Regions from separate parts of the Burkholderia oklahomensis C6786 genome, predicted to be linked through region 1. Evidence: riboswitches for the same ligand, from Rfam matches in the RefSeq annotation. Region 1 holds a riboswitch; the other holds the start of a gene.
What was found. A riboswitch is a leader RNA that binds a small molecule or an ion and turns the genes downstream of it on or off. The one in region 1 is predicted to bind cobalamin.

Region 1 (15,665 bases):
ACGCCTCGCTCGCGAGCGCGCCGTTCGCTCCGTGCGCATCGGCTGCGAATTCGCCGCCGTCGCGCGCGTCATGCGCGGAAAGAGACGCTTCGTCGCCGTGAGCGTCCGCGTCGCCGCCCTCCCCGCACACCCGCTCGATCAACCGGCCCGCGAGCAGCTCGAGCCGCTCGCGCGTATCGCCCGCATGCCGCCACGGCTCGCCGCTGACCGCGCGGAGCGCGTCGGGCCGCGGCCCCGTCCACGGCGCGGCCCAGTCGGACGCGAGCGGATCGAAGTCGTCGCCGAGCGCGAGATCGCGCGCGAGCGCGCCGATCAGCCCCGCGTGCCCGCCGCGTCCGTCGCCCGCCGGAAAGCGCGCGAGCGCGACGAGCGTGTCGCGCCGCTGCCGGCCGCGCGGCGAGCTGCCGAACGTGTGCAGCCCGTCGCGGATCTGCGCCTCCTTCAGCTCGCAGAGCCACGCGTCGACGCGCGTGAGCAGCGCATCCTCGGCGTCGCGGCCGTCGGGCCGCGCGATGCTCAGCTCTTCGTGCAGCCGGTGCTCGACGATCGTCGCGAGGATCGTCTCGCGCAGCACCTTCGCGCGCCGCGCGTCGACCATCAGCGCGTCGTAGTATTCGTCGACCTGCCGCTCGAGGTCCTGCAGCGGCCCGTAGTTTTCCGCGCGCGTGAGGGGCGGCATCAGGTGGTCGACGATCACCGCCTGCGCGCGCCGCTTCGCCTGGCTGCCCTCGCCCGGATCGTTGACGATGAACGGATACAGGTGCGGCATCGGTCCGAGGATCAGGTCCGGCCAGCACGCGTCCGACAGCGCGACGCTCTTGCCCGGCAGCCATTCGAGATTGCCGTGCTTGCCGACGTGGACGATCGCGTCGATGCCGAATGCGTCGCGCAGCCAGAAGTAGAACGCGAGATACGCGTGCGGCGGCACGAGATCGGCGTCGTGATAGTTCGCGTAGTCGTCGCCGCCGCGCGAGCGCGACGGCTGCACGCCGACGAACACGCGGCCCGCGCGCCAGCCGGCGATCGCAAAGCGCCGCTGCCGCAGCGTCGGGTCCGCTTCGGGCGGCCCCCAGCGCTCGTTCAGCGCGCGGCGCACCGCGTCCGGCAATTGCGCGAAGCGGCGCAGATAATCGTCGAGCGGATAGCTCTGGAACGCCGGGCGCAGCGCGCGCGTCGACGGATCGTTCGTCACGCCTTCGGTGATCCGCGCGAGCAGCGCGTCGCCGTCTCCGGGCAGCTCGGCGACGCGGTAGCCTTCGTCGCGCAGCATCGCGAGCACCGCGAGCACCGACGCCGGCGTGTCGAGCCCGACGCCGTTGCCGATCCGTCCTTCGCTCGCCGGATAGTTCGCGAGCACGAGCGCGACGCGCTTCTCGGCATTGTCGAGCGTGCGCAGCCGGCACCAGCGGCGGCTCAGCTCGGCGACGAACGCGATCCGCTCGTCGTCCGGCTGGTAGCGGACGACGTCGACCTCGGTGTGCGGGCAGCGGTACGCGAGCCCCTTGAAGCTCACCGCGCGCGTGACGATCCGGCCGTCGACCTCGGGCAGCGCGACGTGCATCGCGATGTCGCGCGCGTTCAGGCCGTGCGGATCGGCGAGCCACGCGTCGCGGTTGCCGCCCGACAGGATCACCTGCAGCACCGGCGCGTCGCCAGCGAGCGCCTCCGGCTCGGCAGCGCCCGGCGCGCCCGCGGCGAACGCGGTCGTGTTCAGCACGAGGGCGACATTCGCATCGGCGCACAGCGTGTCGACGACCGCGCGGCTCATCGCGTCCTTGAGCGACGTCACCGCGATCGGCAGCGGATTGAGCCCGACGCGCGCGAGCGCGTCGGCGAGCGCGTCGAACACCGCGGTGTTCGCGGCCTGCCAGTGCGCCTTGTAGAACAGGATCGCGACGACGGGCGCGCTCTCGCGCCAGCGTGCGCGCCAGTCGTCGAGACTCGGGCTCGCTTGCGCCGGATGATAGAGCGCGGCGGCGGGCAGCGGGCGCGGCGGCTCGGGCTCGTCGCCGACGCCGAGCGCGTGATGCGCGATGCTGCGCAGCAGCCCCTCGGCGTTCGCGGGCCCGCCCTCGCGCAGATAGCGCCACCACAGCCGGCACAGCTCGGGCGCGACGGTGCTCTTCGCGATCAGGTTCGGATCTTCCTGCAAGTCGCCCGAGAACATCGCGAGCCTTTGGCCCGTGCGGTCCGCGAGCGCGATCGCCTGCTCGATCCCGTACGGCCAGTACGTCTCGCCGCCGAGATGGTCGATCACGACGACGCGCGCGTGGCGCAGCACGTCGTCGATATAGAAATCGACCGATGCCGGCTGCCGCAGGAACGTCACGTTCGCGAGCCGCACGCTCGGGAAGCCGCCGCCGAGCTTCGGCACGACGCTCGCGAGCAGCGACAGCGTCGTGTCGGCCGAGCTCAGGATGACGATATCGGCCGGACGCTGGTCGATCCGGACGACGCCCGCCGTATCGTCGACGAAACCGCCCGGCGTCGTGCGCAACAGATGCATCGCTCTATGCCGCCTTTCGCAACGTCACGCGGCCTGCGCGCGGGCCGCGAGCGCCGCGTCGAACGCGCGCTGCAGCACCGCTGCGTCGAGGTCCTCGCCGATCAGCACGAAGCGGCTCACGTCCGCCTCGCCGTCGCGCCGGCGGCGGTCGAAATAGCTGTCGAAGCGCCGCCCGACGCCTTGGACGACGAGCCGCATCGGCGCGCCGGGCAGCGCGGCGAAGCCCTTCACGCGATAGATCGTGTGCGCCTCGACGAGCGCCGCGAGCACGTCGAGCGCGGCCTCGCGCGAGCCCACGCGCGCCTCGACGACGACCGAATCGAACTCGTCGTGATGATGATCGGGATCGTCGGCCGAGCCGTGGTGATCGTGGCGCAGATGGATCGTCTCCTCGGATGCGGCATTCAGGCCGAGCAGCGCCGCGAGATCGAGCTCGCCGCGCTGCGCGCGCACGATCTTCACCTGCGGCGGGATCTCTTCGCGGATCGCCGTCTCGACTCGCGCGAGCGCGCCGTCGTCGAGCAGATCGGTCTTGTTGACGATCACGAGATCGGCGGACGACAGCTGATCGGCGAACAGCGCGTGCAGCGGCGATTCGTGATCGAGGTTCGGGTCGGCGCGGCGCTGCGCGTCGACGGCAACCGGATTCTCGGCGAACTGGCCGAGCGCCGTGGCCGGCCCGTCGACGACGGTCAGCACCGCATCGACCGTGAAGCTGTTCTTGATCGACGGCCAGTTGAACGCCTGCACGAGCGGCTTCGGCAGCGCGAGGCCGGACGTCTCGATCAGCACGTGGTCGATGTCCGCGCGGCGCTCGACGAGCTTTTCCATCACCGGATAGAACTCTTCCTGCACGGTGCAGCACAGGCACCCGTTCGCGAGCTCGTAGAGCTGGCCGTCGGCTTCGCGGCCCGCGTCGTCGCAGCCGATCCCGCAGCCCTTGAGGATCTCGCCGTCGATGCCGAGCTCGCCGAACTCATTGACGATCACGACGATCCGGCGGCCGCCCGCGTTCTGGAGAATGTGGCGCAAGAGCGTCGTTTTGCCGCTGCCGAGGAAGCCCGTGACGATCGTCACGGGGATTTTGCGCATTTGCATGGGTATTCCGTTGGTCGGTGTCGGGTCAATGGAGAAGCGCTCGCGGATGCGCGCGGCTCATGCGGAAATCGTCACGTCGATGTCGTCGTAGCGCTTGATCCGGTAGATGAGCGCCGACACGGCCCAGCTCGCGACGAACAGCCCCATCACGAAGTAGCCGAGGATGCCGAAATGCTCGGCCGCCATCGCGGCGACATCCCACAGGCCGCCCTTGAGCGCGAGCTTGTCGCCGATCAGCGCGAGCGCCTCGATTCCGCCGATCACGACCGCGACGAGCACCGACACGAACGTGATCGTCATGTTGTAGTAGATCTTGCGGATCGGCCGCACGAACGCCCAGCGGTACGCGCCCATCATCATGATGCCGTCCGTCGTGTCGACGAGCGTCATCCCCGCGGTGAAGAGGACCGGCAGCGCCATCACGGACCAGAACGACAGGCCGCCGTGCGCCTGCGTCGCCGAGATGCCGAAGAGCGCGATCTCGGTCGCGGTGTCGAACCCGAGGCCGAACAGAAAGCCGATCGGATAAAGATGCCAGCTGCGCGACACGATCGCGAACAGCGGCCGGAAGATCCGCGCGAAGAAGCCGCGCCGGTTGAGCAGGATGTCGAGATCCTGCTCGACGAGCGGCTCGCCGCGCCGCACCGCGCGGAACGTCCGGTACACGGAGATCAGGATCAGCAGGTTCGCGAACGCGAGCACGAGCAGGAAGAACGCCGACACGCTCGTGCCGATCACGCCGCCCCATGCCTTCATCCCTTCGAAGCGCGCGGCGAGCGTCGCCGCCGTCAGCGCGACCGCGACCGTCATCAGGATCACGACCGTCGAATGGCCGAGCGAGAAGAAGAGCCCCGCGCCGAGCGGGTTCTTGCGCTCGTGCATCAGCTTGCGCGTGACGTTGTCGATCGCGGCGATGTGGTCGGCGTCGACCGCGTGGCGCAGCCCGAACGTATAGGCGAGGAGCGCGGTGCCGAGCAGCACCGGCTGGCCGTGGAACGCGGCGAACGCCCAGACCCACGCGCCGACGTTGAACGCGATCAGCAGCGCGTAGATGCCGGCGATCTTGCTGCGGAGCTCGGCGGGACTGTCGTTGAAGAGACGGAGAAACGATCTGAGCATGGCGCTCCCTTTGCGAACGGTCGACAAACAAGAAGAATGCCAACACGCGCGACATCGCGCGCGATGCTCGTGCTGCCCGCCCGGCCCGCCGTTCGCCCATGCGCACTGTGCGCCGGCGCGCGCTCACGACGTGCGCGCGACGCGGGCCGAAGCACGCGGCATCGGACGGGGACGAGCCACGCAGCGGCGGCGAGCGACGCGATGAAGCCGTGGACGACACGCCGCATCCCCGCGGCGCTGAACCCCGGGGCCGCTCGCCGTCGCGGCGCATGCGCTCGATCGGCGAACAGACCCTGTGTCTCGGCCGGTATCCGGGCTGACGAAAACGCCGCTTCACCTTCCCGGACGCGATGCGTCCAGTGGTTGGCCGCGCATGCCGGCAGGCATGCGGAGAAGCCGGCGCCGCATCGCTTGCGCGATGCATTCGCTTACCGTTGCGGGGGCAGCGCAGGTTGGCGGGCCGCGACGCGGCGACGCTCCCTGCTTCCCGTTTAACTGCGTGCGACAGAACCCGCACGCGAGCACCAAAACGCGAGCGAGTGTAGGCGCGCGGGCGCGGCGCGTCAAGGCGGACAAAAGGCGGCGCGGACGCGGCGCGGCGGCCGGGATGTCCCGTGACCGGCGCCCGACCGTCCGACCGGCGGCGGATGTCGATCGATGCGGCGCGGGCGATCTGCGCCGCATCGAACGGCATCGCGCAGCGGATGCGTCGAATCGCGACTGCCCGCCTCGCCGCGCGCCGTCGGCATGCCGCCCTCGCGCCGTCGGCGCTGTGCTATCGTATGCGCGCGTTCGGTGCCCGAGCGCGCGATCGCGCGCTCAGTCAAACGGGAAACAGGAAGCGGCCAGCCCGCGCAGCCTGTGCTGTCCTCGCAACGGTACGCCGCCTGCGACGCGCACGCCGCGTTCGCGCATTCCGCCATCGCGCCACTGTCCTCGCCACGGACGGGAAGGCGGCGGGATGGCAAGCGGTCAGCCCGGATACCGGCCGACGCAAGGGGCGAGCCGCGCTCGCCGAACGCCCGATCCCGCGGGGGACGGAACCGGGCGCGCAACGCATGGCGCACCGGCCCCCGAGCCGGCCGCCGACTGCCGAGACCACATGATTCCATCCGACTCACGCCGCCGGAACCCGCGCGCCCGCGCCTCGCGCGCGGCCGCCCGATGATGCGCGTCGCGCTCGGCATCGGCTGCCGCGCGGGACGGCCCGCCGAAGCGATCGAGGCCGCGATCCGCGCCGCGCTCGCGCATCTGCCGCATGCGTCGCTCGCCGACGTCGGCGTCGTCGCGACGCTCGACGCGAAAGCGCACGAGCCGGGCCTCGTCGAATGCTGCGCGCGCCACGGCTGGCCGCTCGCGGCGTTCTCGCGCGACGAGATCGCCGCGCAGATCGCGAGCGCCGCACGCGACACGCCGCTTGCGGCCGGCACGCCGCCGTCGGCCGCCGCGCGCGAGCGGTTCGGCGTCGACGGCGTCTGCGAGCCGTGCGCGCTGCTCGCCGCGCCGAACGGCGCGCTCATCGTGCGCAAGCTCGCGCTCGACGGCGTGACGGCGGCGCTCGCCGGCCCGCTGTGACGCGCGCCGCGCCCCGTCTTCCGATCCACGAACCACACGAATCACCCGACTCACAGGACTCCAGACGATGAAAACCGATGCCGAATCGCATCAACGCATGACCGAGCGCCGCCGCGCGGGCCACGAGAAAAAACAGGCGGCCGCGACCGTCGAGAAAGGCCTTCTGATCGTCAACACCGGCAACGGCAAGGGCAAGAGCACGGCCGCGTTCGGGATGGCCGTGCGGATGCTCGGCCACGGGATGCGGGTCGGCGTCGTGCAGTTCATCAAGGGCGCGCTGCACACGTCCGAGCGCGATTTCCTCGGCGCGAACGCGCAGTGCGACTTCGTCACGATGGGCGACGGCTACACGTGGAACACGCAGAATCGCGACGCCGACATCGCGACTGCCCGCAAGGGCTGGGACGAGGCGCGCCGGATGATCGAGAGCGGCGACTACCGGATGGTGATCCTCGACGAGCTGAACACGGTGCTCAAGTACGAATACCTGCCGCTCGACGAGGTGCTCGCGACGATCGCCGCGCGCGCGCCGATGCTGCACGTCGTCGTGACGGGCCGGCACGCGCCCGACGCGCTCGTCGACGCGGCCGACCTCGTCACCGAGATGCGGATCGTCAAGCATCCGTACAAGGAGCAAGGGGTGAAGGCGCAGCGCGGCGTGGAGTTCTGACGCGATGCCCGCCTGCCCCGCGCTCTTCGTCGCCGCCGCCGCGTCCGGCCAGGGCAAGACGTCGGTGACGGCGGCGCTCGCGCGCCATCACCGGCGGCTCGGCCGGCGCGTGCGGGTGTTCAAGACCGGCCCGGATTTCCTGGATCCGATGCTGCTCGCGCGCGCGAGCGGCGCGAGCGTCTATTCGCTCGATCTCGGGATGGTCGGCGAGCGCGGCTGCCGCGCGCTCCTCGCGCGCGCCGCAGCCGAAGCGGACGTGATCCTGATCGAAGGCGTGATGGGGCTTTTCGACGGCACGCCGTCGAGCGCCGATCTCGCGCAGGCGTTTCGCGTGCCGGTCGCCGCGGTGATCTCCGCGCAGTCGATGGCGCAGACCTTCGCCGCGCTCGCGTTCGGGCTCGCGCATTTCCGGCCCGGCGTGCCGTTTCACGGCGTGCTCGCGAACCGCGTCGGCTCCGAGCGTCACGCGCAGCTGCTGCGCGGCGCGCTGCCCGCATCGATCCGCTGGCTCGGCCATCTGCCGCGCGACGCGCAGATCGCGCTGCCGGAGCGGCATCTCGGGCTGCATCAGCCGGACGACATCGCCGATCTCGACGCGCGCATCGATCGCGCGGCCGACGCGATCGCGCGCACGGCGCTCGCCGAGCTGCCGCCCGTCGTCGAGTTCGCGTTCGTTGACGCAAACGGCCACGGGATGGTTGCGACACCGGGCCCCACGGACGACTGCCATGACGCGCCGGCGACGGCGAGCGATGCCGAAGACGACGACGGCGTGGTCGCGGCGACGAACGCCGTCGATGGCGACCACGAGACGATTGCAACGTCGGACGCCGCCGGCGACCGCAATCGCGCATCGGTCGCATCGGTCGCATCGGCTGCCGCCACGCAAACGCCGAGCCTCGCCGGCAAGCGGATCGCGATCGCGCGCGACGCGGCGTTCTCGTTCATCTATCCGGCGAATCTCGATCAACTGGAAGCGCTCGGCGCCGAGCTCGCGTTCTTCTCGCCGCTCGCCGACGCGCCGCTGCCCGCCGGCTGCGACGCGCTGTACCTGCCGGGCGGCTATCCGGAACTGCATGCGGCGCGGCTCGCGGCGAACGCGACGACCGCGCGCGCGATCGCCGCGCACGTCGCGGCGGGCAAGCCGGTGGTCGCCGAATGCGGCGGGATGCTGTATCTGAGCGATTCGCTGACGGACGTCGACGGCGCGCGCACGCCGATGCTCGGCCTCGTGCCCGGCGACGCGACGATGCAGCGGCGCTTTGCCGCGCTCGGGATGCAGACGCTCGCGACGCGCTTCGGCGCGATGACGGGGCACACGTTCCACTATTCGCGATTCGCGACGCCGCTTGCGCCCGTCGCGGCCGCGACGCGCCCGGACGACGGCGCGGCGGGCGAAGCCGTCTACCGGCACGGTTCGATCGTCGCGACGTACTTCCACGCGTATTGGCCGTCGAATCCGCCCGCGGCGGCGGCGCTTTTCACGGGCGACGCGCCGTAGCCGCCGCGGGACGAGACTACGCCGCGCGTCGTCCGCCCCGCCCGCTCACGCCACGCGCGCGTCGAGCCCCGCCATGATCGCAAGCCCTTCGTGCAGCGCCGGAAAGAGGCTGCGGTTGAAGTTGTTCCAGCGCAGCTCGAGGATCGTGTCGTGCTCGCCGATCTCCGTGTTCAGCACGTCATGGATCACCTCGCCCGAATCGACGCCGTTGTCGACGTAATGGAACGACGCGCCCGTCATCCGGATCGGCTCGACGGGCACGGTCGCCCTCGTCGTCCAGTCGACGACCTTCTGCCCGCGCGCGCCGTATAGCGCGTCGAGCGTCGCGTATGCGCCGCGCCGCTCGTACGGCGACTCCGCGCGCGTGATGCCCGGATGGATGTTGACGATCCGCCGGCAATACGGCGCGCCCGGCCGCACGAGCTCGTCGAGGATCACGAGCAGCCCGTCGAGCACGACGAGATCGGCTTCGAGCCCGTCGAGCGCTTCGCGCAGGCGCTGCTCGAACACGTGCTTGCCCGCCGTCCGCGCGGGCGAATCGAACGGCTCGCGACGGTATTCGGACGGAATCGCGAGCAGCAGATCGTTGACGAGCCGGCCCTGCACGCGCAGCTCGGGCGGATAGAACCAGCGCTTGCCGGGCTGGTGCGAAAAGCCGTATTCGGCGAGCTTCTCGCGGTCGAGCGGCGAACCCGCGTCGTCGTCGTGGATCACCCGTTCGAGCGAGTACGCGTCGCCGAGCCCGGTGTCGTTCAGCGCGTCGACGAGCGATTCGAGCACCGACTTCATGTAGCGCTTGCCGCCCTTGTAGTCGACCTGCTGCCCCGCCTTGTCGGCGGCGGCGTTCCTCAGCGACCAGATGTAGACGAGTTTCTTCTTTGCCATCGCAGTGTTGTCCTCTCGTTCGGGCGGCGCGCCGCCGCGCCGCCCTTTGGGATGATGAGGCGATGCGCCGCGCTCACCAGTTGTATTTCGCCGTCGCGATCACGGTGCGCTCGTTGCCGTACATGCACACGGCTTCCGACTGGCAGCCGCTCACGTAGCGGCGGTTGAACAGATTCGTCGCGTTGATCGCGAAGCGCCAGTTGCGCAGCTCGTAGTGCAGCGCCGCGTCGAACAGCGTGTAGCTCGGCACCGTCAGCGAATTGTCGGCCGCGCCCGCCGCCGCGCTCATGTAGCGCACGCCCGCGCCGACCCCGAAGCCCGTCAGCGGCCCGTTGCGCCACGTCCAGTCGGCCCACAGCGACGCGATCTGGCGCGGACGCGGCACGTCGACGGGCCACCTGTTCAGCGTGTTGTCGTTCGCCTTCACGTTCTTCACGTCCTGATAGACGTAGGCGGCGATCACCGACAGCTCGCGCGACAGATTGCCGACCGCGCTCAGCTCGACCCCGCGCGAGCGCACCTCGCCCACCTGCACGAACGTGCTGCTCGTCGAGTCGTTCGGGTTGCTCATCGCGACGTTGGTCTGGTTGATCTGGTACACCGCCGCGTTCAGCATCAGGTTCTTGCCGGGCGGCTGCCAGCGCAGGCCCGCCTCGATCTGGCGGCCCTTGGTCGGCGTCGCGAGCCCGCCGCCCGCCAGCTTCAGGCCGATCTGCGGGTTGAACGACGTCGAATAGCTGAGGTACGGCGCGAGGCCGTAGTCGCCGAGATACGTGAGGCCGACGCGCCCGCTGAACGCGTGGTCGTTCTGCTTGAAGCTCGCCGAGTTCGCGATGTCGTCCTGCGTCGTGTTCGTCCAGTCGTGCCGGCCGCCCAGCGTCAGCACCCAGCGCTGCCATTTGATCTGATCCTGCACGTACACGCCGAACGCGTTCAGCGTCGTCTTCGTGTCGGTGCGCGGATACGCGGTCGGGCCGCTGAAGATGCCGGTCGTGATCGGCGCGTAGACCGGACGGAACATGTTCAGGCTCGGCGCCTTCGCGAGCCATTCGCTGTCCGTCGTCGTCTGGCGGTTGTAGTCGAAGCCGAACAGCACCGTGTGCGCGAGCGGGCCCGTCGCGAATTTCGCCTGCGCCTGGTTGTCGACGTCGAAACGGCTGTAGTTGAACTGGAACAGGCCCGCGTAGCGGGTCATCGTCGCCATCGTCGGATCGGCGTCGTCGAGGCCGCCGCCGTAGACGGACGCGTCGTCGAGCGACAGGTGCATCCAGCGCACGTTCTGCCGGAACGTCCACACCGGGTTCAGCCTGTGCTCGAACTGATAGCCGAGCGACCATTGCTTTTTCCGGTAGTGGTCGAAGTTCGCGTCGGCGGTGTACAGGTCGTTCGAGATCGTGCCGTTCGGATTCGGCAGCACCGTCCCTTGCGCCGGCAGGAAGTTGGTCGACGTGCCGCTCCAGTCCTGCAGGTACGTCGCGGACAGCGTGAGCGACGTGTCCGCGTTCGGCTGCCATTTGACCGACGGCGCGAACGACACGCGCTGATCGGCGAGCGGCCCCGACTGCGAGTTGCCGTCGCGGCCGACGCCGACGATCCGGTACGACAGCGTGCCGTCCTTGTCGATCTTGTCGCCGATGTCGAACATCAGCTGCTTGCGCGCGTAGTTGCCGACCTGCACGCCGGCCTCGCGAATCCGCTCGCCGTTCGCGAGCTTGCTCTGCACGTCGACGATCGCGCCCGGATCGCCCTGCCCGTACAGCACCGACGTCGGCCCGCGCAGCACGGTGATGCTGTCGATCATGTACGGATCGACGCGCCAGCTCGACAGGTTCAGCGTGTTCGGCACCTGCAGCCCGTCGACGAACACCGTCGGCGTGAAGCCGCGCAGCGCCGCGTACCAGTCCGACCGGTTGTCCGACCCGTAGGTCGAGAAGCCCGGAATGTAGCGGAATGCCTGGTTGATGTCGGTCGCGCCCGTCGCCTCGATCTGCTGCGCGGTCACGACGTTGATCGTCTGCGGAATCTCGACGATCGGCGTATCGGTCTTCGTGCCGGTCGTGCTGCGCCGCGCGACGAGACCGACGCTCGCGTCGCGCTCCGCATCCGCCGACACCGAAATCGCGGGCAACGTGCCGCCCGACGCGGTGTCCTGCTTCACCTGACTGCCCGGCGGCTTCCCGTCCCCGGCCGGCTGCACCGCCTGTGCCTGCGCGTGACTCGCCGCCGCCGCGTAAAACGCCACGCCTGCCGCGGCCGCGATCGCACGCACGCGCGTGCTGGTTGCCCACTCCATCTTCCGTTGCTCCAAGTTGCAAAGCGGCCGAGAGGCCGCACATCATCAAAGAGCGAAGGCCAGCCGGCCGCCGCTCACCCCGTTGTTATCGTGTCGTGACCGTGCGCGGCCTTCGGGCCGGACGGCTTCTTCGTGTTCCGCCGCATGCGCGCGCTCCCCGAGCGATGCGGCGATTTCGTCGGCGCGTCGCGCGAGCACCGACAGCAGCGTGTCGGACAGCCCGTGGCTGTCCTCGCAGCAACCTTGCAGATAGATCCGCGGCTTGAAGTGCGCGGGCGTCGCGAGCCGGTAGTCGCGCGCGACGTCGCCCGCCGCGAGCGCGTCGCCCAGATGCGGCGCGAGCCCGTCGAGCAGCGCGAGATGCGTGTCGCGGCGGTAGCCCGTCGCGAGCACGAGCGCGTCGAAGCGCTCGGTGTGCGCATCGCCCGTCAGGCGGTCGCGCAGCGTGAGCTCGACCTGTCCGTTCGCCGTGCGCGCGGCCGACTCGATCGCGGCGTTCGCGATCAGCCGATGGCGCGGCGCGGCGCCCGTGGCGCCCGATACGCGCTGCAGATAGAGCATTTCGTAGATCTGCTCGATGAGCGGGCGGTCGACGACCGCGTAGTTCGTGTCGCGAAAGCGCTCGATCAGCGTGCGCCGGCCGCTCGCCGGCTGCGCGTAGACGACGTCCGTGAACGCCGGATTGAAGATCTCGTTGACGAACGGGCTGTCGTCCGCGGGCTTCAGCGCGCCCGAGCGGATCACGAGACTCGCGTCGACGTGCGCAAAGCGGCGCGCGAGATCGACGAACACCTCGGCCGCGCTCTGCCCCGCGCCGATCACCGCGACGCGCTTTTTCGCACTGGCATCGGACGCGCCGGATGCGGGCGCGCCGACGATCCGGTCGATCGACGTCAGATAGTTCGACGAGTGGACGACGAGGTCCGGCCCGAGCGAGGCGAACGCATCGGGCACGCTCGGCGCGCCGCCGACGCCGACCGACAGCGCGCGTGCGACGCGCTGCCGCTCGCGGCCTTCGCCGTCGCGCGAGAACACGCGCAGCGCGTCGATCTCGCCGCTTCCGCCCGGCGCCGCGACGGGCTCGATCGCCGTCACCGTCTCGCCGTAATGGACGCGCTCGTCGAACGCGTCCGCGACCCAGCTCAGGTAATCGTGGAACTCGACGCGCGTCGGATAGAAGTTCTTCAGGTTGACGAATTCGCTCAAGCGCCCGTGCTCGTACAGGTAGTTGACGAACGTGAAGCGGCTCGTCGGATCGCGCAGCGTGACGAGATCCTTCAGGAAGGAGATCTGCATCCGGCAGTCGTCGAGCAGCATTCCGCGGTGCCAGCCGAATTCCGGCTGGCGCTCGACGTAGCAATGCGCGAACGCGGCCGCGTCGCCCGCTTCCGCGAGGCGCACGGCGAGCGCGAGGTTCGACGGCCCGAAACCGACGCCGATCAGGTCGAATACGGTATCTCTCTGCATGTGTCTGATTCCCTTAACGGTGTGACCGGCGCGCTGAAGGCGCCGGCTGGAGAAAAACGTGACGCGGATCGCGCGCATCGCCGATGCGGCCGATCCGGTCGATGTGGGGCCGATGCGCCAGGCGGCGCTCAATCGGCATCGCGCCCCTCCGTCGCCGGCTGGCCGGCCGCCTGCGCCGCGCGTATCGCGAGCGCGCCGAGCGCCGCGAAGCTCGGCGCGGCGAACACGTCGGCGATCGCGAGCGCGAAGCCGGCCGCCTGCGCCGCGTCGACGAAGCGCACGACGTCGAACGACGTCGCGCCCGCTTCGAACAGATCGCCGTCCGGCGCGGGCGCGGCGCGCTCGAAGCACGCGCGCCACACGCCGGCGAGCGCGTGCGCGCAGCGGTCGGCCGCCCGCGCGTCCACGCGGGCGTTCGGTGCGCGCGACGGCGGCGGCATCGCGGCGAGCGCATCGTGCCCATCGTGCGCGGCGAGCGGAAAGCGCGCGGCGGACGCGCCGAGCGCGCGCGCCGGCGCATCGACGAAGCCACGCACGACGTCGAGATAGTCGGCCGCGAGCGCGGCGACGAACGCGCCGTCGACGCGTTCCGTCGCATACGAGAACGCGCCCGTCACGCGGCCGTCCGGATGCTCGACGACGTCGAGCTCCAGCTCGAACACGACGCGATGCCGGACGTCGTTGAACCCGTCGACCGCGAGCCCCGCCCAGTCGCGCGCGGCGGCGCCCGCCGGCCGCAGGTAGTTGAACATCACCTGGAACAGCGGATTGCCGTTGACCGCGCGCGGCGCGCGCAGCGCGGCGACGACGTCGGAAAACGGCGCGTCCGCGTGCGCATAGGCGGCGAGCGCCGCGTCGCGCACCGCGGCGACGAGCGTCGTCGGCGTATCGGCGCTCGCGAGCCGCGTGCGCACGACGACCGCGTTGATGAAGAGCCCGAGCGAGCGCTCGGCGGCGTCGCCCGTCAGCTCGCGCGTCGACGCGAGCACGCCGACCGGCTGATCGGTCGCGCCCGTCGCGCGGTAGAACGCCGCGTTGAGCGCCGCGTGCAGCAGCATCGGCAGCGTCGCGTGCGCGTCGAGCGCCATCGCGCGCGCGCGGCGCGCGAGCGCGTCGTCGAGCTCGAACGCGAGACGGCCCGCGTCCCAGCGCGGCGCGACGGCGCGGCCCGTGCGCGGCGGCGGCAGCGCGTGCGACGGCGCGCCCGCGAGCGCTTCGCGCCAGAACGACAGGCGCGCGTGCGGCGCGGCGGCCGGCAGCACGAGCGCGTCGGCCGCCGGCGCATGCGGTGCTTCGGGTGCTTCGGACGGCTTGGCCGCGCGCCCGCCCGCCAGCCGCGCGACGTAGGCCGCGCGAACCTCGTCGAGCCACAGATCGATCGACTGGCCGTCCGACACGATGTGATGAACGACGAGCGACAGCACGTGATCGGCCGCGCCGAGCCGGACCACGCGCACGCGCCACAGCGGCGCGTCGGCGGCGAGATCGAACGGCGCGAGCGCGTCGGCGTCGGTCAGCGCTGCTGCGGCGGCGAGCCGCGCGGGCTCGTCGGCCAGCTCCGGCCTCGCGCCGAGATCGACGACCGGCAATGCGACGTCCCGCGCCGGCGCGATCCGCTGGCCCGGCGCGCCGTCCGCCCGCGCGACGATCCGCGTGCGCAGCGCCGGATGACGGGCCGCCGCGTGCGCGAACGCGGCGGCGAGCGCGTCGACGTCGAGCGCGCCCCGAAGCCGCAGCGCGACCGGAATGTTGTACGCGGCGCTGTCCGGCTGCGCGCGCCACAGGAACCACAGGCCGCGCTGCGCGGCGGACAGCGGCAGCACGCCGTCGGCGTCCGGCGCATATGCCGCGGCGGGCGCGCCGCCCGCGCCGCGCGCCGCTTCCGCGGGCGCCGCGGCGGACACGCGCTGCGCGTAAGGCGCGAGAATCGGCGCCTCGAACAGCGCGCGCACCGGCACATCGCGCGCGAGCCGCTCGGCGACGCGGGTCGCGACGCGCACCGCGGCGAGCGAATGGCCGCCCAGCTCGAAGAAATGATCGGCGCGGCCGACCCGCTCGACGCCGAGCACTTCGCGCCAGATGTCCGCGAGCGCCGCCTCGACGTCGTTCACGGGCGCCTCGTACGCGCGCGCGACGTGCGCCGGCTCGGGCAGCGCCGCGCGGTCGACCTTGCTGTTCGCGTTGCGCGGCAGCGCATCGAGCACGACGATATGCGCGGGCACCATGTAGTCGGGCAGCGTGCGGCGCAGGTGCGCGTCGAGCTCGGCCGCGTCGGCGCACCGCGCGCGCTCGCGGGCGTCGCCCGTCAGCTCGACGTACGCGACGAGCCGCGCCTGCGCTCCGTTGCCGAACACGACCGCGACCGCCTCGCGCACGTCGTCGTGCGCGGCGAGCTGCGCCTCGATCTCGCCCAGCTCGATGCGCAGCCCGCGCAGCTTCACCTGATGGTCGATGCGGCCGATGAAATCGAACACGCCGTCCGCGCGGCGGCGCACGAGGTCGCCCGTGCGATAGAGCCGCGCGCCCGGCGCGCCGTACGGATCGGGCACGA
Region 2 (15,665 bases), 990 kb from region 1:
CAGTTTCTCTTAGAGAATGTCCAATATATTATTCATCGTCTATTAGGTCGTTATACATATTAATCTGCATGTCGAAACAGGTGAGGAGCATGATTTGACCCCCGATCTGCGCCAATGGCGCTATTTCGTGGCCGTCGCCGACGAGCGGCACTTCGGCCGCGCCGCCGAGCGCCTGTCGATGACGCAGCCGCCGCTGTCGCAGGCGATCCGCGCGCTCGAGGATGCGCTCGGCGTCGCGCTGTTCGCGCGCACGAAGCGCTCGGTCGAGCTGACCGCGGTCGGCGCGGCGCTGCTGCCCGACGTGCGGCGGCTGATCGCCGCCGCCGACGCGCTGCCGCCGCTCGCGCAGAGCCTCGCGCGTGGCGAGGCGGGATCGCTCGCGCTCGCGTTCGTGTCGACGGCCGACTACGGGCTCTTGCCGCAGTTGCTGCGCGAGTTCGGCGCGCGCTATCCGCATGTGCGGCTGCAACTGACGGAGGCGACGAGCGACGTGCAGATCGAGGAACTCGTCGCGGGACGCATCGACGCCGGGCTCGTGATTCCGCCCGTGCCGCCGCGGCACGCGGCTTCGCTGTCGTACCTGCCCGTGCTGCGCGAGCCGCTCGTCGTCGCGATGCCGGCCGACGCCGCCGAGGCGGCGGACGACGCGCCGGTGCGGATCGCCGATATCGCGTCGCTGCCGCTCGTCGTCTTCCCGCGTCGTTTGGCGCCCGGCTTTTATGACATCATTACGGGCTGCTACGGCGCGGCGGGCGTCGCACCGCGCATCGGCCAGGAGGCGATCCAGATGCAGACGATCGTCAGCCTCGTGTCCGCGGGCATGGGCGTCGCACTCGTGCCGCAATCGCTGCGTAACCTGCGGCGCACGGGTGTCGTCTACCGCGCGCTCGCCGGCGCGGCGCCCGTCGTCGAGACCGGTCTCGTGTGGCGCACGGACGACGTGAGCCCCGTGCTCGCGGGCTTCATCGACGTCGTGCGCGGCGACGCGCAGCGTGCTTCGCCGCCCGGCGCGGTCGACCGGCGGGGCGCGCGCGCGACGCGGCCGTGAACGTTCGCGCGGCGCGCCCGTCGAACCGCGGTCGCGGCATGCGCGTCGTCGTTGTCGTCGCCGCGCGAGCCGCATCGATTCAGAACCTTCAACGCTAACTCATGATCATTCATCCGAATTTCGATCCCGTCGCGATTCACCTCGGCCCGCTCGCCGTGCGCTGGTACGGGCTCATGTATCTCATCGGCTTCATCCTCGCGATCGTCGTCGGCCGGGTGCGTCTCAAGCTGCCGCACGTCGCCGCGCAGGGCTGGACCGCGAAGGACATCGACGACATGATGTTCTACGGCGTGCTCGGCGTCGTGCTGGGCGGCCGGCTCGGCTACGTGCTGTTCTACAAGGCCGGCTATTACTTCACGCATCCGCTCGACATCTTCAGGGTGTGGGAAGGCGGGATGTCGTTCCACGGCGGCTTCCTCGGCGTCACGTTGGCGATGGTGCTGTTCGCATGGCAGCGCAAGCGGCACTGGCTCGAAGTGACGGACTTCGTCGCGCCGATGGTGCCGACGGGGCTCGCGGCCGGGCGTCTCGGCAACTTCATCAACGGCGAGCTGTGGGGCCGCGTGACGAGCCCTGACGCGCCGTGGGCGATGCTGTTCCCGGGCGCGTCGCGCGACGACGCCGCGTGGCTCGCCACGCACCAGGATCTCGCGGCGAAGTGGAATCTGAACGAGGTGTTCCTGTCACACCAGATGCTGCCGCGCCATCCGTCGCAGCTCTACGAAATCGCGCTCGAAGGCATCGCGCTCTTCTTCGTGCTGTGGTTGTTCTCGCGCAAGCCGCGGCCGATGGGCGCGATCTCGGCGCTCTTCCTGATCGGCTATGGTCTCGCGCGCTTCACGGTCGAATTCGCACGCGAGCCGGACGATTTTCTCGGCCTGCTGACGTTCGGTCTGTCGATGGGGCAGTGGCTGTCGCTGCCGATGATCATCGCGGGCGTGCTGATGATGATCTGGGCGTATCGGCGCGGCGGCGCAGCTAAGCCGGCCTGAGTGCCGCGTCCGGCGGCCGCGGTTGCGCGATCGCCGGGCGCGCGCGGCCGGGCGCGTCGTGCGTATGCCGATCGCGACGCACGGCGCATGACGCCCGGACACGCGGTGCGTGATCGCACGCGCACGCGATGTGCGGCACATGATCGCAAGCGCAAGGCATCGCGCGCCGCCTGCCGCAAGCATCGCAAGCCGCGACATGCGCAATGCGCAATAAAAAACGCCGGCGACGAGCCGGCGTTCTTTTGACCGCATACGGCGCGAAGCCGCGCCGCCGCCGTCACTTCATCTGCACCGAGCCGTTCACGTTGACGGTCACGGTCGTCTTGCCGCCTTCGACGGCGATCGGCGCGCTAACCTTCGCGCTGTCCATCGCGGGCGCGGCCATCGCGAACATCCGCGGATACGGCTGCACGTTGCGGCCGCTGCCGACGTTCACGTCGCGGATCGAATAGCTGTTGTAGCCGAACGCGCGCGTCGCTTCCTCGGCGCGTGCACGGAACGCCTTGATCGCTTCCGTCGTGAGTTTCTGCTCGGCCGCGCGCTGCGCTTCGGGCGACAGCGAGAACGCGACGTTGCCCACTTGCATCATCGGATTCAGTTGGCCTGCGAGCTTCGACGCGGCCGCGAAGTCGTGCGATTCGAGCACGACCTCGGTGCGGCCGCGCCATGCGGAGATCTTGCCGTCGCGGTCGACGCTCGGCGACACCGAGAATTCGCCCGTGCGGGCCGTGACGCCCGTGACGCCGCGCGCCTGCGCGAGCGCCGCGTCCGCGCGCTTGTTCAGCTCGGCGGTCAGGGTGCCCGGGTCTTTCGCCTGCTGTTCGTAGAACAGCGTGATGTCGACGACGTCCTGCGGGACGTCGGTGCTTGCCTGCGCGGACAGCGACAGCACGCCCGCGGGCGGCTGCATCTGGCCCATGCTTTGCGCGCGTGCGGCGGACGGCGCGAGCGCCAGTGCGATCGGCAGCGCCGCCGCGAGCGTGACGGCAACGGCTAGAGCGGATTTTCTCGTCATTGTTGACTCCTTGAGCGTAAGCCCGCACGCAACATGCGGCGTGCGGGGCGCGGACGGACGCCGCGCTTCTTTCGACACGCCCGGCGGATGCGGCACTGCATCCGTCGAGCGCCCATTAGGCCGTCGAAAGCGGGCCGAGGTTCCGGCCGGCGCGGCTTCGCGCGCCGTGTCTGACAATGTTTGACGTGGCCGCCGCGTCACTTCATCAGGCGCGTCGTGATGAAGCGCCATTCGTCCGGCGTGACGGGCGTGATCGACAGCCGGTTGCCCTTCGCGAGCACGCGCATGTCGGCGAGCGCATCGTGCTCGCGCAATGCGGCGAGCGGAACGAGCGGCGTCTTCCTGACGAAGCGCACGTCGACGAGCACCCAGCGCGGCGTTTCCTGCGTCGACTTCGGATCGTGGTATGGACTTTGTGGATCGAACTGCGTCGGATCGGGGTAGGGCGTCGAGCACACCTCCGCGAGCCCCGCGATGCCGGGCTCGGGACAGCTCGAATGGTAGAACAGCACGCCGTCGCCGATCTGCATCGTGTCGCGCATGAAGTTGCGCGCCTGATAGTTGCGCACGCCGGTCCATGGCAGGGTGTGGTCGGAGGCGGCGGCGAGGTCGTCGATGCTCGCCTCGTCCGGTTCGGATTTCATCAGCCAGTAGCGCATGGATCGGAATGACTCGACGCAATGAAAAGGCTGCACAAAAGAAAACGGCATCGGGACTCGCCCGATGCCGTCGAATAGGCCCCCGCCTTGGCCGCTAGGCCGGCATCCTGAACCTGAGGTTCAGAATTGGTCGCAGTTAGCAGCACTTCGGGTACATCAGACAGAGTGACGCGCGCGCCCGTGCTACAAATTTCCGCAACCGTGCACATGGCATTGGTTCAAGGAATATATGACCTTGGCGAACCAGGCAGGGAAGCTGACTTAACTGTTCGAATCACCTTTGGATTCAGCAGCTTGAGCACGATAGATCAAGCGTTGGCCGAACCTGGTGAAACTTGCTTACTGCACCTCGTGCTGTGCGAGCACTGCACCGAGTTGTTCATTCATTTGGCGCATTGTACGCCGGATTTCTTCCGCAGGGAACGCTTCTCCGTGACGCACGCTCTGTTGCAATCTCAGCAACTCCGACGCGAGCGACAGCGCGGCCATCACGGCGATGCGATCGGTGCCGCGCACCGAGCTGTTCGCACGGATCTTCGACATTTCCGCGTCGACGCGTGCGACCGCTTCGAGGAGCGCCGCTTCGGTTTCGGGCGAGCAGGCGAGACGATACACCTGCCCGAGAATCGACACTTCGATCTGCTTGGCGCTCATGCATGTTCTCCGTGGCCCGTCGTGCCTTCGCCTTCAGCGCTCGCCTGCGGCGCGAGCAGGTCGAGCTGGTTTTCTGCATCCGGCACGCTTTTCGTGCGCGGCAATTTTTCGAGGATCGCGTTGAGCTTCACCTGCGCGTCGTCGATCTTCGCCGACAGCGTGTCGCGTTCCGCCGCGAGCGCGTTGCGCTCGTCGCGTAGTTGCTCGAGTTCCGCGCGCAGCGTTTCCACTTCCGTGCGCAATTGCGCGACCTGCTCCTCGAGCGCGAGCCGTTCCGCTTGATGGCGTTGATTCAGCGCGATCAGGCGGCCGATGTTTTGAGATAGGGTTTCGAGTTCGTTGAGCATCTGCTGCGTCCTCTAAAGACCGGACATTTTAGCGCGGAATAACCGAGATTCCGATATCTGTAACGTTTCTAGACGTAACACCCCCGCTTCTCGCCGCGAAATCGTCTTCGTCGTTCGTTGATGCCGATCTGTTTATCGGCATGCGCGACGATTTTCGTGCGCTGCGTCGTCGCGGTTCCTTGACGCTGCCGCGCGCGCGCTCCTAAACTGGCGCCGCCTCGGTGCTCGCGCGCTTCGCGCGCGGTTAAACGGGAAGCAGGGCGCGACGTCCGCCAGGACCGAGCCAACCTGCGCTGCCCCCGCAACGGTAAGCGATCGCATCGGTTCCGATGCAAGCCGCACTCTCGATGCGTCGGCCCGGCCTCTTCGGCCGGCCGCCGACGCTGCGCCACTGCGCATCGCGCGGGAAGGCGAGGCGGTGACGTCGTCAGCCCGGATACCGGCCAAGGCGGGGAGACGGGCGCGCCCGCCTCCGTGATGCGGGGCCTGCGGGGAAGCGGGCGCCGTAGTGGCTCAACAGGATGCCTTCATGCGAACCCCCCTCGCCCGCGCAGCGCTCGCCGCTCTGTCCGGGCTGCCGTGCGTCGCGCTCGCGCAAGGCGACGCGCCCGCTTCGTCTTCTTCGTCCGCTTCTTCCGTCTTGCCTGTGTCGTCCGCGGCTTCCGTGTCTTTTGCGTATTCGGCGTCTACAGCGTCTACAGCGTCGGCTTCCGCCGCGCAGCTCGCGCCGATCGTCGTCACCGCGCAGCGCGGGCCGCAGACGCTCGCCGACGCGATTCCGCAAACGACGCTCTTCGACGCGCAGGACATCGCCGACAGCGGCGCGATCGATCTGCCCGGCCTGCTCGCGCTCGCGCCCGGCGCGCAGATCGTGCGCAACGGCGGGCCGGGCGCAAGCGCAAGCCTCTTTCTGCGCGGCGCGCAGCCGACGCAATCGCTCGTGCTGATCGACGGCGTGCGTGTCGATTCGGCGAGCCTCGGGCAGTCGCAGATCAGCCAGCTGCCGCTCGACCAGATCGAGCGCGTCGAAGTGGTGAACGGCAACGTGTCGTCGCTGTATGGGTCCGGTGCCATCGGCGGCGTCGTGCAGGTGTTCACGAAGCGCGGCGGCGATCATCCGCCGCGCTTCGATTTCTCGGCGAGCTACGGCAGCTATCACACGCAGACGCAGAGCGCGGGCGTGTCGGGCCGGCTCGACCAGGACGGCAAGACGACGTTCAGCGTGTCGCTCGCGCGCTTGAAGACCGACGGATTCTCGTCGCTCGATCCCGCGCTCAAGCCGCAGGCGAATCCGGACGCGAACGGCTATCTGAACGAGAGCGCGTCCGCGTCGCTCAGGCACGAGTTTGGCGACAAGTGGAATGCGGGGGTCACGTACTTCCAGGCGAACGGCAAGAACAGCTTCGACAATGCGTACGGCTCGCCGACCGATCTGAACGATCTGTACAGCCGGGTCCAGCAGGTGTCCGCGTTCGCGAACGGCAAGCTCGCCGACTGGTGGACGACGCGCGTGAACGTGTCGAGCGGCAAGGACCGCAGCCAGTCGGCGCTGAACGGCGCGTACACCGACCACTTCGACACCGACAACCGCCAATACACTTGGCAGAACGATTTCACGGTCGCGCGCGGCCACAGGATCCAGGCGGGCTACGAGCGGCTCGACCAGTCGTTCGAATCGAACGTGTTCGCCGCGCCCGGGCGCCACGTGAATTCCGGCTGGCTCGGCTATACCGGACGCATCGGCGACAGCCAGCTCCAGGCGAACGTGCGCCGCGACCAGTACTCCGATTTCGGCGGCGCGAACAGCTACTATCTCGGCTACGGGCTCGACGTCACCGAGCGCTGGAAGGTGTCCGCGAGCTATTCCAGCGCGTTTCGCGCGCCGAGCTTCAACGATCTGTACTATCCGAACGCAGGCAATCCGTCGATCCGGCCCGAGCGCAGCCATTCGATCGAGGCGGCCGTGCAGTATGCGTCGGATGCGGTGGGCGTCGTGCGCGTCACCGCGTTCCAGACGCGCTACGCGAACCTGATCGACTATCGTCCCGCCGCGAGCGGGCCCTACTATGTCGCGCAGAACGTCGGCCGCGCGAAAGTGCAGGGCGTCGAGGGTTCGTGGCAGGGGCATGTCGGCAAGACCGACGTGCGGGTCGCGGCGACGCTGCAGAACCCGATCGACGAAACCGCCGGCCGGGATCTGAACCGGCGCGCGCGGCGCTTCGCGTCGATCTCGGCGAATCGCTCGTTCGGCGGCTGGCGCGTCGGCGGCGAATGGTTCGTGAGCGGATCGCGCGACGATTACGGCAGCCGCCTCGGCGGATACGGGATCGTCAATCTGTCCGCGCGCTACGACATCACGAAGTCGTGGTACGTGAGCGCGCGCATCGACAACCTGTTCGACAAGGACTACGAGCTTGCATATGCGTACAACACGCCGCGCCGCGGCGCCTATGTCACGCTCGGCTGGCGGCAGCGCTGACGGCCGGTCGCGGCGTCGGCGCAGTCCGTGCCGTTCGCGGCGCTCGTGCCTTCGCGCGCGGGAGGCGGCATGAGGGCCGACGCGCGCGGCGCAGGCATGCACGCGGCGCGCGCAGCCGCGATCTGGGTTGCGCTCGCGCTCGTCGCATGCGCGGCGTTCGTCGCGTCGCTCACGCTCGGCAGCGTGCCGATGACGCCGCTCGATGCGCTCGCGGCGCTCGTCCATCGCGCGAGCGCCGATCCGCTCGCGGCCGACATCGTTCGCACGCTGCGGCTGCCGCGCGCGCTCGCCGGCTTCGGCTGCGGCGCGCTCCTCGCGCTCGCGGGCGCGCTCTTGCAGGTGCTGCTGCGCAATCCGCTCGCCGAGCCGTACGTGCTCGGCGTGTCGGGCGGCGCAGCCGCGTTCGCGCTCGTCGCGATGATCGCGGGCGGCGCGTGGTGGATCGTCGATGCGGCCTCGTTCGCCGGCGCGCTCGTGGCGATCGCGTTCGTGCTCGGGCTCGCGCGCCGCGAGCTGTGGCGCGGCGAGCCGCGCGACGCGTCGCCGCGGCTGCTGCTCACGGGCGTCGTGATCTCGGCGGGGTGGTTCGCGCTCATCACGCTGATGCTGTCGATCGCGCCCGAGGAGCGGCTGCGCGGCATCCTGTTCTGGCTGTCGGGCGACTTGAGCGGCGCGGCGTCGCCGTGGTTCGCGCTGGCGGCGCTCGTCGCCGCCGCGCTCGCCGCATTGCCGGTCGCGCCGCAATTGAACGTGCTGCTGCGCGGCGACGCGGCGGCGGCCGCGCTCGGCGTGCCGGTCGCGCGGCTGCGGCTGCGCGTCTATCTGATCGCGTCGCTCGCGGCGGCCGCGGCCGTCACGACGGCGGGCACGATCGGCTTCGTCGGCCTCGTCGTGCCGCATGCGCTGCGGCTCGCGTTCGGCAACGATCAGCGGATGCTCTTGCCCGCGACGATGCTCGCGGGCGGCGCCGGGGTGATGGCCGCGGACTTGCTCGCGCGCACGGCGATCGCGCCCGCGCAATTGCCGGTCGGCGTGATGACCGCGCTGATCGGCGTGCCGCTCTTTCTGTGGATGCTGCTGCGGAGGGCTTCGCGATGACGACGCACGGCGCGCCGACGCCGCGCTCCGCCCGCTACGGCACGCTGCGTCTCGTGCTGAAGGCGGGCGGGCGCACGCTGCTCGACGATTTCACGCACACGTTCTATCCGGGCGAGCTGTGGTGCATCGCCGGGCCGAACGGCGCGGGCAAGACGACGCTGATCACGACGCTCGCGGGGCTCGCGAAGCCCGCGGCCGGACACGTCGAAGCGGACGGCGCGCCGCTCGCCGACTGGCGGCCCGAAGCGCTCGCGCGGCGGCGCGCGCTGATGGCGCAGACGCTGCACGACGCGTTCAGCGCGAGCGTGTTCGACACCGTGCTGCTCGGCCGCTTCCCGCATCTGACCGGCTGGGGCTGGGAGCGTCCCGACGATCGCGCGGCCGCGCACGCGGCGCTCGAGCGGCTCGGACTCGAATCGTTCGCCGCGCGCGACGTGCTGTCGCTGTCGGGCGGCGAGCGGCAGCGCGTCGCGCTTGCCGCCGCGCTGTGCCAGGACGCGCCGCTGCTGCTGCTCGACGAGCCGCTCGCGCACCTGGACCTGCATCATCAGATCGACTGTCTCGCCGCGCTCGCGGATTGGCTGCGCGCGGGCGAGCGCACGGCGATCTTCTCGTGCCACGACCTGAATCTCGCGCGCCGCTTCGCGACGCACGCGCTGCTGCTCGACGGCGACGGCGCGGCGCACGCGGGCCCGGTGCGCGACGTGCTGACGCCCGAGCTCGCGAGCCGCGCGTTCGGCTATCCGCTCGTGCTGATCGAGCGCGACGGCCACGAGGCGCTCGTGCCCGCGTGGCCCGACGCGCGCGGCGGCCGCCACCGCATCACCTGATCGACGCGCATCGCGCGACCTTTTCCATTCACGAGACGAACCGATGACCTCCACCTTCTCTCTGCCGCACATCGACCCGCTCGACGATGCCGAACTGCGCGCGACGCTCGCGCACGTCATCGATCACAAGACGAAGCCGCCCGGCAGTCTCGGCCGCCTCGAAGCGCTCGCGCTGCAGCTCGGCCTGATCCAGCGCACGACCGCGCCGAGCGTCGTGCGTCCCGCGATGATCGTGTTCGCGGGCGACCACGGGATCGCCGCCGAAGGCGTGAGCCCGTATCCGCAGGCGGTGACCGTGCAGATGGCCGCGAACTTCGTCGCGGGCGGCGCGGCGATCAACGCGTTTTCCGGCGTCGCGGGCCTGACGCTCGAGATCGTCGATGCGGGCGTCGCGTCGCCGTTGCCCGAGTCGCCGCTGCTCGTCGGCGCGGCGATCGCGCGCGGCACGCGCAACTTCGCGCACGAGCGCGCGATGTCGCGCGACGAAGCGCTCGCCGCGCTCGCCGCGGGCGCCGCGCGCGTGCGGCATCACGCGGCGCTCGGCACCAACGTGATCGGCTTCGGCGAGATGGGGATCGCGAACACGTCGGCGGCCGCGTGCGTGATGAGCCGCCTGCTGAACGCGCCGCTCGACGCATGCGTCGGGCGCGGCACGGGCCTCGACGACGCGGGCCTCGCGCACAAGCGCGCGGTGCTCGAACGCGCGCTCGCGCGCCACGCCGATGCGATCGAGCCGCTCGACGTGCTCGCGACGTTCGGCGGCTTCGAGATCGCGATGATGGCGGGCGCGTTCATCGAAGCGGCGCGCGCACGGATGACGATTCTCGTCGACGGCTTCATCGCGACGTCGGCGCTCGTCGTCGCCGATGCGCTCGCGCCCGCGGTGCGCGAATACTGCGTGTTCTCGCACGTGTCGAACGAAGCGGGGCATCGGCGCATGCTCGAGCATTTCGGCGGCGAGCCGCTCCTCGCGCTCGACCTGCGGCTCGGCGAAGGCACGGGCGCCGCGCTCGCGCTGCCGCTCGTGCGTGCGGCGGCCGCGTTCGTCAACGAAATGGCGAGCTTCGAGTCGGCGGGCGTCGCGAACCGGGATGCGTGACGCGCGATGAATCCGCTCGCCGAACTGCGCTACTTCGTCGTCGCGCTCGGGTACTTCACGCGCGTGCCGGTGCCGCGCGCGATCAGCGGCGCGGCCGTCGATCTCGCGCACGCGGCGCGCTATTTTCCGCTCGTCGGCGTGTGCGTCGGCGCGCTCGCGGCGGCGGTGCATCTCGCCGCGTCGCGCGTGTGGCCGACGGGCGTCGCGGCGCTGCTGTCGATCGCGGCGACGCTCGTCGCGACGGGCGCGCTGCACGAGGACGGCCTCGCCGACAGCTGCGACGCATTCGGCGGCGGCTACGCGCGCGACGACGTGCTGCGGATCATGCGCGATTCGCGGATCGGCACGTTCGGCGCGGCGGCGCTCGTCGTCGCGCTTGCGCTGAAGTGGCAGACGCTCGCCGCGATGCCGCCGATGCGCGCCGCCTGGACGATGATCGCCGCACATGCGGCGAGCCGCGCGCTTGCCGCGAGCCTGCTCGTCACGCTCGACTACGCGCGCGCCGAAGGCAAGGCGCAGCCGGTCGCCCATCGAATGAGCGCGGGCGCGTTGATGTTCGCGGCCGCGTTCGGCCTGCCGTGGCTGTTCTGGCCGGACTGGCGCGCGGGCGCGCTCGCGCTCGCGGTGACGCTTGCGCTGCGCGTGGGCATCGCGCGCTATCTCGACAGGCGCATCGGCGGCTACACCGGCGATTGTCTCGGCTTCGCGCAGCAGGTATTCGAACTCGCGATCTATCTGGCGATGCTCGGATGGATCTCGTCCTGATTCGCCATCCGGCCGTCGCCGTCGAAGCGGGCGTCTGCTACGGCAGCAGCGACGTGCCGCTCGCGGCCGACGCGGCGGCGGGCGCGGCCGGCATTGCGCGGCGGCTGCGCGCGCTCGGCGCCGTGCGCGCGTCGCGCGTATGGTCGAGCCCGCTCGCGCGCTGCGCCGAGCTCGCGCGCGTGCTGGCCGACGACGCGCGCGCGCCGGTCGAGATCGATCCGCGCTTGAGCGAGATCGATTTCGGCGCGTGGGAGATGAAACGCTGGGATGAGATCGGCCGCGACGCGCTCGATCGATGGAGCGCCGATCTGATGCATGCGCGCGAGCACGGCGGGGAGAGCGCCGCGCAGTTCGTCGCGCGCGTGCGGCCCGCGCTTGCGGCGTTCGCTGCCTCGGAGCGCGCGAGCTGGGTCGTCACGCATGCGGGCGTGATGCGCGCGCTGGCGGCGCAGGCGCTCGACGCATCGCTCGAAACGATGCTCGCGCGGCCGGTCGCGATGGGCGGCGTCGTGTGGTTGCGGCGCGATGAGGGCATCGGCGCATGGCGGCTCGTGCATTGGGACGAATGACGCGCAGGCGGCCGCACGTTCTGTCGTTTCACGATTGAGGCTGGTCGACGAGGGCGAGTGTCGCGCGTTGCGTCGACGGCGGCGGCGGTCTTGACTCGGCTGGGCGATCGCGGCGTGGCTAAGCCTTGTCTTCGTTCCAGTAGTGCAGCGAAGGCGGCATGCGCTTGCTGAATTGCTGGCAGACGTCGTTGCTCATGAGAAATGCCGCCCATGAAATCGCAAACATGGCAAAGAACATCCAATACAGCGCGCTGTGCGCGACCAGCGGGGCCTGCCCTTGAATGGGCGTGAACTGCCCGCCGATGCCCACGATGCACGATACGCCGCTTATCCAACGCGCCAGACGGGCGCGCGATCTTTGCCGGCCAATCTTGTCGTCGTCGACGAGGTCGACCGCCCATATCGGGCCCGCATATTCCGCGCCGGCCGTGCCGAGAATGGGACCTAGAATGCGAGGAATCGGGTTGTGGCCTTCTTCGAATTTCAAGCTGACGACAAAGCCGTGGCCGGGATCGATTCTGTCGAACGTGATGATTTTTTTGCTTTTGTCCCGGTTGAAAAATCGGTCGTTCGTCAGTTTGACACCGATCGCATTGAGGCTCTCGGCGATCTCGATATCGGTGATCGGCGCGGACGGGATCAACTGAACGATGAGCGGCTTCTTTCTGGACAGATCCTCTGCGAGAATCGGTTGCTGGCCGCTATTCCAGAAGAATATTTTTGCTTGGTTGGCTTCGATGCCTTCCGCCGATTTTTTTGACGCTTTTTTCCATCGAGATCGAAGCCATGCGTGCGCGGTCGATTTTTGCGGTTTGATGTTCGGCTTCCACACGCTGTACTGGGCGCGCTTTGGCGCGCCGTTGGTTCTCCATTTGGTCAAGTAGTTCCTGGACTCTATGAGAATGAAGGAGAACACGGCCGACGCGATATTTAGAATCAACTTGCTTTCGAATTCGGTCATTTGCGAACGGTATGAAGATCGGGAAGCTTGGGATTATGCTTGCCGACCTTGGTCAGAGGGAGCGGAGCGGCGCAGCGTGGACGTGAGGAGACGCTATTCGCATTTTCATGAACGGCCCAAACGCGCGGACAAGGGATGCGTACACCACGTAGCTGTCCGTGAGCTTGTCGTAACGAGTGGAGACTCGATGAAAGTGCTCGATACGGCTGTGGAAGCGCTCGATCACGCTGCGGGCTCAACGCATCGCCTCGAGAAACCGGAGATCGCTGGCGGCCTGCCGCCCTTGATCGCCTTCCTTGTCAGGCAAGGTTGCTTCGACCTTCTTCCATACATCGTCTCTCGGCAGCGTTCGAATCGTTCTGTCCCGCATACGCAAAAAAACAGGATGTGAACGCAAATTTTAAATGTGAATGGAGCCCCCCGCAAACGAAACTCGCCTCCTCATGCGTCCCCAGTTATGAAGCATGAAATCGCCTTTGATTATTGTGATATTCGAAATGGATTATTTCGTTTGAGATGCGGGTGAAAATCATCTACTGTTCTGAGGGCGGCTTGTCGTTCAACCGCAAAGCTTGGGTGATGGATGGTTTGTGTGAGATTGCGGCGAGGAATGTCGCGCATGAGTTGTATCCTTGAGTGGTGTTGAAATAAGAATAACTTCTGAGAGGAAATGAAAATATTTTAACGAGGGCCGCCATGGATGATATTCAAAAATCCATCTATGAATTTGATGTTAATGGTTACGTTGTCGTCAAAAATGCGCTGGACTCGAGATTGATTACCGAGATCAATGACTTCTGGCAAGAAAATCTTTTAGGCCATTATTTGCATGATGTGAATTTAAATTGGTCTCGGAATTGGCGGGCAATGGTAGATATTGAGCCGGTTTACCTCATTCTCGATCGCTTGTTCTCTTCAAGATTTCGCTTGGATCATATTTTTTGCGCGGATGAGAATTTTGTTAGCGCTGGTGGAAGAATGCATCATCAATCGGATATGTTTGAGGAGGGGGTGTTTTATTTTGTGAAAAACAACAAGATATTCAATGGATTGACGGGTGTTCTGTATGCGCTATCCGATATGGACTCTAATGTCAGTCACTTCTGCTGCATTCCCGCATCGCATCGGGCAAATTTCGTGGTTCCCGATGAGTATCGCAATCCAAACTTCAATCCGTTGATTAAGCATATATTTCTTGAGAAGGGCGATGCGCTGGTATTCTCGGAGGCGCTGGTTCACGGAACATTTCATGTTGAAAGTGGAGAGTCGCGTCGAGCTATATTTGCTCGCTACACTAACTCGTATTCCTATTACAGAAGGCCTGCGGAGCACGTCGATTTAGCATCGTTGCCGCCAACTCCGAATCATTCGAGAGCGTCGGTGCAATGTATCGATCGGGACAAGTTGACGGAGCGGCAAAGACGCCTGGTAACGGAGCCAGCATACGCGCGAGGCAAGTTGCCTTTATGAGCGCGTTGAGTAGGGGCGTGCGGCTTTGAAAGATAGGGTTTTTATATATGATTCCAATCAGTGTCAAAGCAATCATTTTCAGGGGGCAGTCGGTCCTGTTCTTGCGAAACCCTCGTGGAGAGTGGGAGCTTCCCGGCGGACGTCCGGAAATCGGCGAGTCGCTCGAAGATGCATTGATGCGTGAGGTTCGTGAGGAATGCGCGTTTTCCGTATCGAATTCACATTATATCGGCAGCGGATCGTTCGAAGTGATTCCGGGAAAATTTGTATTAGTCGTATGTTTTGGATGCGAATTCGGTGATCGTGATGTCTTGCTTAGCGATGAGCATGACGGAGCCGCATGGATCGACCTCCAGAAACCCCGTCCGACGAATCTCCCGTTGTTCTACTGGACCCTTTGCCTGACCGGCCTGTCTTGATGGCAAGCGGAGACACCCTGCGCGACATGTTCCGGATCCTTTCGCAGCAGTCAGACCCGGCGTCATGCCTGCCATCGGAAGATGTCGTCGGCTATGTGCAGTGCGGATCGAGCTTCAAGGCATGGGCGATCGATGGCGGATCGCATCTGACGGAATGTCCGTTCACTACGTTCGATGACTTCTCGGATGCGCATTGGTTCGCGGCCGCGCTTTCCGATTTTCTAGCGAATGACTTGCGTCGACGCGATTTCGATACTGGCCGGCTGCGTTTGGCGCTCAATGATCTTCGGCGCCAGTACGTATCGCTGGCACCGAGTACGCCGCTGTGGGCCTATCCGGTTGCGGCGTGCACAATTGCCGAGGTGCGTCACATGCGAGATCACGTTGCGGTGGACGTCTATCACTACGCGGATTGTTTTGCGATGTTCGCGCAGCATGAGCGGAGGGGGCTGATTCCTGGTGATCGTTCATGGTCGTCGATCGAACCGCGGGCCATGTGGCAGCCGTGCTCGGGTTTTTCCGGCGAAAAGTTGCATGCGTTGCGTCAGAGACGGATCAGGCAACAGCACAATCAGGGCACGACGGCGCTGACGCTTAATCCCGACAGCGCGGCGAATGCCACGCACCTGCGTCAATCCATCGTTACGCCCTGCCACATGCTGATCGGCACCGACGGCATATCGCGTGCGTGGGAGCATTACGGTCTGATGGGGCACGGCGATGTGATGAAGTTTCTCGCCGCCGAGGGGCTGGGCGCGCTGTTCGCCCGGTTGAGAGGATATGAGCGGCAACATGTGCCGGATGGCATGAAACCACACGACGATGCGGCCGCGTTGCATGTGCTTTGCCTCTGATGGAGACAATCCGGTTTAGGCTCGCATGCCTTAATGCAATTATTCGAATGGAAAGGTGTTGTGATGGCGGATCTATTGGTTCACGGTGGGGTGCCGCTTCGCGGGGTCGTCCGCCCCTCGGCGAACAAGAATGCGGTCCTCCCAATTCTCTGTGCGACCCTTCTGACCGAACAACCGGTGCTGTTGCGGCACGTCCCCGATATCACCGATGTCCAAAAGATGATTCGGATATTCGACCAGCTCGGCAGCGAGGTGGAATTTGACTCGACATCCGGCACATTGCGGTTGCATCATCGCGATATCGCATTCGACCCGGCCAGCCATACGCTGCCGGAGGATATGCGATCGTCCGTGATGCTGATTCCGCCGCTGATCGCGCGTTTCGGCATGGCGCGGCTGAGTGGTG

Region 2: it holds a riboswitch for cobalamin, as region 1 does, so the genes downstream of both, BG90_RS03015 (TonB-dependent receptor domain-containing protein) here and BG90_RS17040 (cobalamin biosynthesis protein) in region 1, are expected to answer to the same signal.

The regions. Positions count from the first base shown of each region.
Region 1 is NZ_CP009555.1:3,818,844-3,834,508, forward strand. Features, by position in the region: gene cobN (cobaltochelatase subunit CobN) at 1-2,506, opposite strand, end outside; gene cobW (cobalamin biosynthesis protein CobW) at 2,531-3,604, opposite strand; gene BG90_RS17030 (HoxN/HupN/NixA family nickel/cobalt transporter) at 3,662-4,723, opposite strand; cobalamin riboswitch at 5,009-5,267, opposite strand; cobalamin riboswitch at 5,499-5,730, shown strand; gene BG90_RS17040 (cobalamin biosynthesis protein) at 5,888-6,298, shown strand; gene cobO (cob(I)yrinic acid a,c-diamide adenosyltransferase) at 6,366-6,968, shown strand; gene BG90_RS17050 (cobyrinic acid a,c-diamide synthase CobB) at 6,973-8,469, shown strand; gene BG90_RS17055 (formyltransferase family protein) at 8,515-9,354, opposite strand; gene BG90_RS17060 (TonB-dependent siderophore receptor) at 9,428-11,647, opposite strand; gene BG90_RS17065 (lysine N(6)-hydroxylase/L-ornithine N(5)-oxygenase family protein) at 11,693-13,114, opposite strand; gene BG90_RS17070 (non-ribosomal peptide synthetase) at 13,243-15,665, opposite strand, start outside.
Region 2 is NZ_CP009555.1:672,357-688,021, reverse strand. Features, by position in the region: gene BG90_RS03050 (LysR family transcriptional regulator) at 95-1,048, shown strand; gene lgt (prolipoprotein diacylglyceryl transferase) at 1,150-2,040, shown strand; gene BG90_RS03035 (SIMPL domain-containing protein) at 2,318-3,055, opposite strand; gene BG90_RS03030 (EVE domain-containing protein) at 3,253-3,714, opposite strand; RNA gene ssrS (6S RNA) at 3,790-3,971, opposite strand; gene BG90_RS03025 (cell division protein ZapA) at 4,054-4,368, opposite strand; gene BG90_RS03020 (ATPase) at 4,365-4,715, opposite strand; cobalamin riboswitch at 4,918-5,177, shown strand; gene BG90_RS03015 (TonB-dependent receptor domain-containing protein) at 5,245-7,194, shown strand; gene BG90_RS03010 (FecCD family ABC transporter permease) at 7,291-8,292, shown strand; gene BG90_RS03005 (ABC transporter ATP-binding protein) at 8,289-9,122, shown strand; gene cobT (nicotinate-nucleotide--dimethylbenzimidazole phosphoribosyltransferase) at 9,166-10,221, shown strand; gene BG90_RS02995 (adenosylcobinamide-GDP ribazoletransferase) at 10,228-10,986, shown strand; gene cobC (alpha-ribazole phosphatase) at 10,971-11,555, shown strand; gene BG90_RS36375 (hypothetical protein) at 11,674-12,516, opposite strand; partial or broken gene BG90_RS37140 (hypothetical protein) at 12,569-12,748, opposite strand; gene BG90_RS34590 (hypothetical protein) at 12,704-12,907, shown strand; gene BG90_RS31675 (phytanoyl-CoA dioxygenase family protein) at 13,213-13,986, shown strand; gene BG90_RS31670 (NUDIX hydrolase) at 14,034-14,405, shown strand; gene BG90_RS02980 (hypothetical protein) at 14,405-15,259, shown strand; gene BG90_RS02975 (UDP-N-acetylglucosamine 1-carboxyvinyltransferase) at 15,323-15,665, shown strand, end outside.